Regions from separate parts of the Phytopseudomonas flavescens genome, predicted to be linked through region 1. Evidence: predicted binding sites of a transcription regulator. Region 1 holds the regulator's gene; the other holds the start of a gene.
What was found. The regulator FliA, encoded in region 1, starts transcription of late flagellar genes. The targets are predictions, from matches to a motif close to CTAAAGTTTNNNNNNNNNNNGCCGNTAA.
Positions count from the first base shown of each region.

Region 2: the regulator FliA is predicted to act here: its motif matches at 2,537-2,564, upstream of FHR27_RS00145 (methyl-accepting chemotaxis protein).

Region 1 is NZ_JACBYV010000001.1:2,239,155-2,243,688, reverse strand. It holds gene fleN (flagellar synthesis regulator FleN) at 1-707, shown strand, start outside; gene fliA (RNA polymerase sigma factor FliA) at 704-1,447, shown strand; gene FHR27_RS09840 (chemotaxis response regulator CheY) at 1,599-1,973, shown strand; gene FHR27_RS09835 (protein phosphatase CheZ) at 1,993-2,781, shown strand; gene FHR27_RS09830 (chemotaxis protein CheA) at 2,793-4,534, shown strand, end outside.
Region 2 is NZ_JACBYV010000001.1:34,656-39,189, forward strand. It holds gene FHR27_RS00130 (CitMHS family transporter) at 1-754, opposite strand, end outside; gene FHR27_RS00135 (AEC family transporter) at 1,062-1,976, opposite strand; gene FHR27_RS00140 (GFA family protein) at 2,064-2,468, shown strand; gene FHR27_RS00145 (methyl-accepting chemotaxis protein) at 2,718-4,534, shown strand, end outside.

The DNA.
Region 1 (4,534 bases):
ATGCCGACCTCGGTCTGGCCAACGTCGACGTGCTGCTCGGCCTGACGGCCAAGCGCACCCTGGCCGATGTCATCGACGGCCAGTGCGAACTGCGAGACGTGGTTCTGCAGGGGCCTGGCGGCATTCGTATCGTTCCCGCGGCCTCCGGCACCCAGAGCATGGTGCAGCTCACGCCCATGCAGCACGCCGGCCTGATCCAGGCCTTCAGCGACATCAGCGACAACCTCGACGTCCTGATCGTGGATACCGCCGCCGGTATCGGCGACTCGGTGGTGAGCTTCGTGCGCGCCGCCCAGGAAGTGCTGGTGGTGGTGTGCGATGAACCCACCTCGATCACCGATGCCTACGCGCTGATCAAGCTCCTCAACCGTGACCACGGCATGAACCGTTTCCGGGTGCTCGCCAATATGGCGCACAGCCCGCAGGAAGGCCGTAATCTCTTTGCTAAGCTGACCAAGGTGACCGACCGTTTTCTGGATGTCGCGCTGCAGTACGTGGGCGCGGTGCCGTACGACGAATCGGTACGCAAGGCCGTACAGAAACAACGTGCGGTGTATGAGGCGTTCCCTCGCTCGAAGTGCGCGCTGGCGTTCAAGGCGATTGCCCAGAAGGTGGATGCGTGGCCACTGCCGGCCAATCCGCGAGGCCATCTGGAATTCTTCGTTGAGCGCCTGGTGCAACAACCGACTGCAGACACGGCTGTATGACGACAGCCTCTGGACTCCGTATGTACAGCAAGGCAACAGCACGAGATTCACAGCATCAGTTGATCGAACGTTACGCGCCGTTGGTCAAGCGCATTGCCTATCACCTGTTGGCGCGGTTGCCCGCCAACGTGCAGGTGGATGATCTGATCCAGGCCGGGATGATCGGTCTGCTCGAGGCATCGCGCAAATATGACGCCGGCAAGGGCGCCAGTTTCGAGACGTTCGCCGGCATTCGCATTCGTGGCGCCATGCTCGATGAGGTCCGCAAGGGCGACTGGGCACCGCGTTCGGTACACCGCAACAGCCGTATGGTCAGCGACGCAATCAGAAAAATCGAAGCCAGAACGGGGCGAGACGCTAAAGATCAGGAGGTTGCTGCCGAACTCCAATTGAGTCTCGAAGATTACTACGGCATTCTTGGCGACACTTTGGGCAGCCGCCTGTTCAGTTTCGACGACCTGTTGCAGGAAGGCGAAAGCGGCGGACTGCAGGAAGACACGAATTCTTTGCACCATGGGCCATCGCATGAACTGGAAGACGATCGTTTCCAGGCCGCGCTGGTGGATGCCATCAGCAACCTGCCGGAGCGTGAGCGGTTGGTGTTGTCGCTGTATTACGACGAGGAATTGAACCTCAAGGAAATCGGCGAGGTACTGGGAGTGAGTGAGTCGCGGGTCAGCCAATTGCACAGTCAGTGTGCCGCGCGTTTACGCGCGCGGTTGGTGGAATGGCGCGCATAGGGAAATTTCAGGCGCTGGACATACACAGTGGACGCAGCAAAGCCGGGCGCAATAGGTTTGCGGCGTTCCGCCAGGCCGGTTTCACGATTTATAAGCGCTTTGGAATGCCGAGGCGTTTTAGGACTGTACGGAGGTCGACTTGGACAAGAACATGAAAATCCTCATCGTCGATGATTTCTCGACGATGCGACGGATCATCAAGAACCTCTTGCGTGATCTGGGGTTCACCAACACCGCGGAGGCCGACGACGGCACCACCGCATTGCCGATGCTGCAGAGCGGTAGCTTCGACTTCCTGGTGACCGACTGGAACATGCCGGGCATGAGTGGCATCGATTTGCTGCGCGCAGTGCGTGCCGACGAGCGCCTCAAGCAGATGCCCGTGCTGATGGTTACGGCAGAAGCCAAGCGTGATCAGATCATCGAGGCCGCCCAGGCCGGTGTGAACGGCTATGTGGTCAAGCCATTCACTGCCCAGGTGCTCAAGGAAAAGATCGAGAAAATCTTCGAGCGGGTCAACGGCTGATGTCTGCCGCGAGGTTGTTATGGAACACGATGATTCAAAAGAGGCCGACCTCGAGTCGACCCTGAAAAGCAATGCCCGCCAACTGGTCAACAGCCTCGAACAAGGCAACTTTGGCGAAGCGGTACAGCTGATCAACGAACTGAACAAGGCGCGCGACCGTGGTCTTTACCACGAAGTCGGCAAGCTCACCCGTGAGCTGCACAACGCTATCGTCAATTTTCAGCTCGACCCGCGCATGCCTCACGCCAAGGAGGTCTCGCAGATCTCCGATGCGACCGAGCGGCTCAATTACGTCGTGACCATGACCGAGCGTGCAGCCAACCGCACCATGGATCTGGTCGAGCAAAGCGCGCCGCTGGTCAACGACCTGAGCAGCGAAGCCGATGCCCTGAGCGAGGATTGGGGGCGCTTCATGCGTCGTGAAATGGGCGCTGACGCGTTCCGTGAACTGGCCAAGCGCATCGAGCTGTTTCTGGCGCGCAGCCAGCGTGACAGCAGCAAGCTGTCCGGGCACCTGAACGACATTTTACTGGCGCAGGACTATCAGGACCTGACCGGGCAAGTGATCAAGCGTGTCACGCAACTGGTCACCGAGGTCGAGAGCAATCTGCTGAAACTGGTGCTGATGGCCAGTCAGGTGGACCGCTTCGCGGGTATCGATCACGACCACGAAGAGCTGCGTGCCGAGCAAAACAAACAAAAACCTGCGTCACATGGTGAAGGTCCGCAGATTCATGCCGATAAGCGTGATGACGTTGCTTCTTCCCAGGACGACGTCGACGATTTGCTGTCCAGCCTGGGATTTTAGGAGCACGTCATATGAGCTTCGGCGCCGATGAAGAAATCCTCCAGGATTTCCTGGTAGAGGCCGGCGAGATTCTCGAGCAGTTGTCCGAGCAATTGGTAGAGCTGGAAAGCCGCCCGGACGATATGAACCTGCTCAACGCGATTTTTCGGGGATTTCACACGGTAAAAGGCGGTGCCGGTTTCCTTCAGCTCAATGAGCTGGTGGAGTGCTGTCATATCGCCGAGAACGTGTTCGACATCCTGCGCAAGGGTGAGCGTCGCGTCGACTCCGAGTTGATGGACGTGGTGCTCGAGGCGCTGGATGCCGTCAATGGCATGTTCGCCGAAGTGCGCGAGCGCGCCGAGCCGACGCCTGCATCTCCCGAGCTGCTGGCCGCCCTGGCGCGTCTGGCCGAGCCGGCCAGTGCCCAGCCGGCGCCGGTTGCCGCAGTCGCTGCGCCAGTGGCTGCTGCTGTCGCCGAGCCGGTGACAGCCGAAGCCTCGTCGGATATCACCGACAGCGAGTTCGAGCAGTTGCTCGACGCCCTGGGTGACGAGCCGCAGCCGCAAGCCAGCGCCTCTGATGATGAAATCAGCGATGACGAATTCGAGTCGCTGCTCGACCAGTTGCATGGCAAAGGCCAGTTCGCAGCGCCAGCAGCGGCTGCTGTCCAGGCGCCAGCGCCTGTGCCTGCTCTGGCCAGCGCTGCGAACAGCGCCAGCGGCGATGACATCACCGATGACGAATTCGAAGCCTTGCTCGACCAATTGCATGGCAAGGGCCAGTTCGTGGCTCCTGCGGTGGAAGCGCCGGCACCGGCTGCTCCTGCCGTATCCGCCAGCTCCGCGGCGCAGAGCGACGAAATCACCGATGATGAGTTCGAAGCGCTGCTCGATCAGTTGCATGGCAAAGGCAAGTTCGTCGAGCCGACACCGGTCGCTCCCGCTGCTCCCGCTGCTGCCGCTCCTGCTCCCGCAGCCGCTGCGGCCCCTGCGCCGAAGCCGGTAGCCAAACCCGCTGCGCCGGTAGCTGCCAAGGCTACGCCGGCACCTGCACCAGCACCTGCGGCCAAGGCAGAGCCGGCCAAGGCACCGGCTGCGCCGGCCGCCGCTGCTGCACCAGCCAGTGAAGCGGAAACCACCGTGCGGGTCGACACCGCGCGTCTGGACGAAATCATGAACATGGTCGGCGAGCTGGTGCTGGTGCGTAACCGCCTGGTGCGCCTGGGGCTCAACAGCGGCGACGAGGCCATGTCCAAGGCCGTGTCCAACCTAGACGTGGTCACCGCGGATCTGCAGACGTCGGTCATGAAGACCCGCATGCAGCCGATCAAGAAGGTCTTCGGGCGCTTCCCGCGCCTGGTTCGCGACCTGGCTCGCCAGTTGAAGAAAGAGATCAATCTGGAGCTGGTCGGTGAAGAGACCGATCTCGACAAGAACCTCGTCGAAGCCCTGGCCGACCCGTTGGTCCACTTGGTGCGCAACGCGGTCGACCACGGCGTGGAAAGCCCGGAAGAGCGCGAGGCCGCTGGCAAGTCGCGTACCGGTCGCGTGGTGCTGTCCGCCGAGCAGGAAGGTGACCACATCCTGCTGATGATCACCGATGACGGCAAGGGTATGGATGCCGACGTGCTGCGCAGCAAGGCCGTGGAAAAGGGCCTGCTGGACAAGGACGCCGCCGATCGCCTGACCGATCTGGAATGCTACAACCTGATCTTCGCCCCCGGTTTCTCGACCAAGACCGAGATTTCCGACGTGTCCGGCCGTGGCGTCGG
Region 2 (4,534 bases), 2.2 Mb from region 1:
GCAGCAGGCCGGCGATCAGCGTGGTCATCAGGATCACGGTGAGCAGGGCGTTGATCAGAATCAGCTTGGGACGACGAGCTTCCGGGAACTGCGAAACGCTGATCTCGTCCTGGGTGATCTTGCCTTCCGGCAGTTGCAGCACGCCCAGGCGCTTGCGCTCACGCAGACCATAGTAGTAGGCAACGCCGAACAGCACGATGGCACCCACGATCATGCCCGGAATCATCGGTACGAATACGTCCGATGGGTCGACGTGCAGGGCGCTGGCTGCGCGAGCGGTCGGGCCGCCCCATGGGGTCATGTTCATGATGCCGCCAGCCATGATGATCAGGCCGGCCATGATGGTCGGGCTCATCTTCAGACGGCTGTACAGCGGCAGCATGGCGCCGACGCAGATCATGTAGGTGGTCGAACCGTCGCCATCCAGGGAAACGATCAGCGCCAGGGCCACGGTGCCGACAGCGACCTTCAGCGGGTCACCCTTGACCAGCTTGAGGATCAGGCGAACGGGCGGATCGAACAGGCCCGAGTCGATCATGATGGCGAAGTAGAGGATGGCGAACATCAGCATCACGCCGGTTGGGGCGAGCTTGCTGATGCCTTCGAGCATCATCGGACCGATCTGGGCGGCGAAACCGCCGATCAGGGCGAAGATGATCGGGATGATGATCAGAGCGATGAGCGCCGACAGGCGTTTGCTCATGATCAGGTACATGAAAGTCGAAACCATGGCAAAGCCAAGGAAAGTCAGCATGGAGATTCTCCGGACGTGATTCGGCTACGGTGCGAAAAGGCGGTCAGCGTTAGCGACGGGGCGAACGGAGGGGGTGCAGCAGGCGTGGAGAACTAGGGCGGAGCATGGTTAATCACCTGTTTTGTTCTTGTTGACGGCAGCTGCGGGCCTCTCTGGCGGCAGCTCATCGACCGATCTTTGTCGGTCAGTGGGCGGATGCTAGAGCACGAACCTTTCAGCCAGCTTTCGCCAAATGCAGGTAATTTTCGTTGCGTCAGGTGTTTTCGCAGATGCCGGTGCAGGTTGGCAAGCCCGCACTGGCCGCCCGCTAGAGCAGATGCTCGAGCAGATAAAGGACGCCTACCAGCGAGGCGGCGGCCAGCAGATGCTGCAGGGTGATGATGCCGGCCATCAGGTTTCCATCACCGCCCAACTGGCGGGTGAGCACATAGGAAGTGGGTGCGGTGGGCAGGGCGAAGAACAGCACCAGCACGGTGCTTTCCATGGCCGGCAACTGCAGAAGGTAGGCGACAGCGAAGGCCAGCAGTGGCATCAGTAACAGACGCAGCAGGCTGTTCCAGGCCAGAGCCGGAACCTCACCACCCAGTTGTTCCGGTTTCAGCGCCGCACCGACGCACAGCAGGCCCAGGGGCAGGCTGGCGGCAGCGAGCAGGCTGAGCAGGCGGTCGCTGCCGCCCGGCAAGCCCAGGCCGCTGAGGTTGACCAGGGCTCCGGCCAGGCAGGCGAGGATCAGCGGGTTGCGGATGATCGGCAGCAGCAGGCTGCGTACGCTGACGCCGCGCTCGGCGGTCAGCGACCACACCGACAGCACGTTGACGGCCGGCACCATCAGCGCCAGCATCAGTGCTGCCAGGGTCAGGCCCGGCTGGCCGAACAGGCTGCCCACCGCTGCCAGGCCCAGGTAGGTATTGAAGCGCAGAATGCCCTGGCTGAACGCGCCGAAGCGCGACGCTGGCCAGCCTTGCAGGCGCCGTACGATCAGCAGCACCAGCCAGGCGATACCCAGGCCGAGCAGCACCGCCAGCGCCAGCCGCGGCAACTGCGGGTTGTCCAGTGGCGCGGTGGCCAGGCTGTTGAACAGCAGGGCAGGGAACAGGATGAAGTAGTTGAGGCGTTCGGCGCCGGGCCAGAAGGCTTCACTGGGAAAACCGCGGCGACGCAGTTCGTAACCGCCGACGATCAAGGCGAAGAGTGGCCAGAGGGCCAGAAGCAGTTCGGTCACGGGAGCCCCCGGTGGTGGTGAGCGTGCATCTTCGCCAGTGCCGCACGATCAGGCAAGCTGGATACCCACGCACGTCAGGAGAGAACCATGAGCGAGCTACACGAGGGTGGTTGCCAGTGCGGCGCGGTGCGTTATCGGTTCCAGGCACCATTGCGCGATATCGCCCATTGTCACTGCTCCATCTGCAGGCGCAGCACCGGCGGCATTCTGGTCACCTGGATCACCGTGCCGCTGCAGCACTTCACCTGGCTGCAGGGTGCGCCCGCGCGCTACGCCTCTTCGGCGACCTGCACGCGACATTTCTGCTCTGCCTGCGGCGCGCACCTGGCGCTGTTCACTACCCTGAGTCCGCGAACCATGGATGTGACCGTCGCGACACTGGATGACCCAGCGCTGGCGCCGGCTGACCGGCATATCTGGACCCAGAGTCGGCTGCCCTGGCTGCAGGTGGATACGCACTTGCCGCAGGAGACGCAGGAGCGCATCGATTGACCTGAACTGCAGGCAGCGTGCTGTCCCGGCCGCCTCTCGACTATCGCTGACGGTGCCGCCGATATCGCCTAAAGAATGTCCGGGGCGCGCCGATGAACACTTCATCTGCCTTTTCCAAACGCTTCTGTGTGCCGCATCTTCATGCGCCTCCTCCTGCTCAACGCGCCGTCGATAAAAAGCGCGACCGCAGGCAATTGTTTTCGCTTCGCCAGGGAATACCGGTGAAGCAGATGAAATAGGTACTACACCGTGCTCAGAAATATCCCGTTGAGCCTAAAGCTGTTGCTGATCCTCGCCTGTCCGGTACTCGGTTTTCTCTGGTTGGCCGCGTTGCAGGTGGTGGGGAGCTATCAGACGCTGGAAGAGATGGATCGAACCCAGGAAGCCAGCGCCGCCGCACAGAAAGTCAGCCAGTTGATTACCGTGGTACAGCGTGAGCGGGGGGCCAGTGGGGTGTTCCTCGGCAGCAAGGGCAAGAGCATGCAGGACGTTCTGCAGCGCATGCGCGGGCAGACCGACACGGCGCTGGGCGAAGTGCGTGCGCTGTCCGGCAGCTCCGGGGCACAGCTCGATGAAGCCCTCGCTGCGTTGAGTGGCCTGGATGCGACCCGCGGGCAGGTCGACAAGCTGGCGATCGACAACCGTGAGTCGGGTGCGCGTTACACGGCCATCATCCGCACGCTGATCGGCTACACCCACGGCCTCGAGCGCAGTGTCGATGACCCCTCGCTGGCCCGCGCACTGTCATCGCTCACCCAGTTCATCGAGATGAAGGAACGGGCCGGGCGCGAGCGTGCCATGCTCGGCGTGGTATTCAACCAGGACCGTTTCGACGCCGATCTGCTCTCTACCTTCAGCCGTAACCTTGGCGAGTTCTCCGCGTACTCGGAAGGCTTTCGCCGCAATGCCTCGGCGGATTTCGTGGCCAAGCTCGACGAAAAGCTCCAGCAGCCCAGTGGGCTGGAAGTGGCGCGCCTGCAGAAGCTGGCATTCGAAACGCCCCTTGGCGAGTCGCTTGGCGTCAAGGCCACCGACTGGTTCCAGACCTCCACCAACCGCATCGACCTGATGGGCGAAGTGGAGACCGAACTGGGCCAGAACGTCGGCACCCTGGCCGCCCAGGCACGCGACAAGGCCGCCGGCCTACTGTGGATGACGGTGATCGCCGTGCTGGCAGCGCTGGCGGTGGTGACCGTGCTGTCCTACCTGATCATCAACAACATCAACTTCGCCGTGCGTGAGGCGAACACCGCGCTGCTGGCCCTTTCGCAGCGCGATCTGACTGCACGCTCGGCCTATCAGGGCAAGGACGAGTTCGGCGAAATCACCCGCAACCTCAACCGTATGGCCGAAGAGCTGGCGCAGATCGTGCGCGAGATCGGTTCCGCCACCGCGCAGGTGGCCACCGCAGCCGAAGAGTCCTCAGCGGTGACCCTGCAGACCAGTAACAGCCTGGAGCGGCAGCGCCTGGGCACCGAGCTGGTGGTCACGGCGATCAACGAGATGAGTGCGACGGTTCGCGATGTGGCGCAGAGCACCAGCGATGCCGCGGAAATGTCCCGTCAGGTGAACCTCAGCACCACCCAGGGGCGCAAGGAAATCGAGCGTACCGTGGCGGTCATTCGTGAGCTCTCCACCCAGGCCGACGAGACCGCGCGGATCATTGGCGATCTGAAGCACGAGAGCGATTCGATCTCCACCGTGCTCGACGTGATCCGCGGGATCGCCGATCAGACCAACCTGCTGGCCCTCAACGCGGCCATCGAAGCGGCGCGGGCCGGCGATCACGGTCGCGGCTTCGCTGTGGTCGCCTCCGAAGTACGGACCCTGGCGCAGAAGACCCAGGAGTCCACCGGCAATATTCAGGAGATGATCGCCAATCTGCAGAAAGGCTCGGATCTCGCCACCCATTCCATGGAGGAGACCCTCGGCAAGGCCCGGGCCGGGGCGGCCAACATCGAGCGTGCAGGTGACCTGCTGGCCGAGATCGCCGCCGGGGTGGCCGGCATCAACGACCGCAACATGCAGATCGCCACGGCCGCCGAGGAACAGAGCGCGGTCGCCGA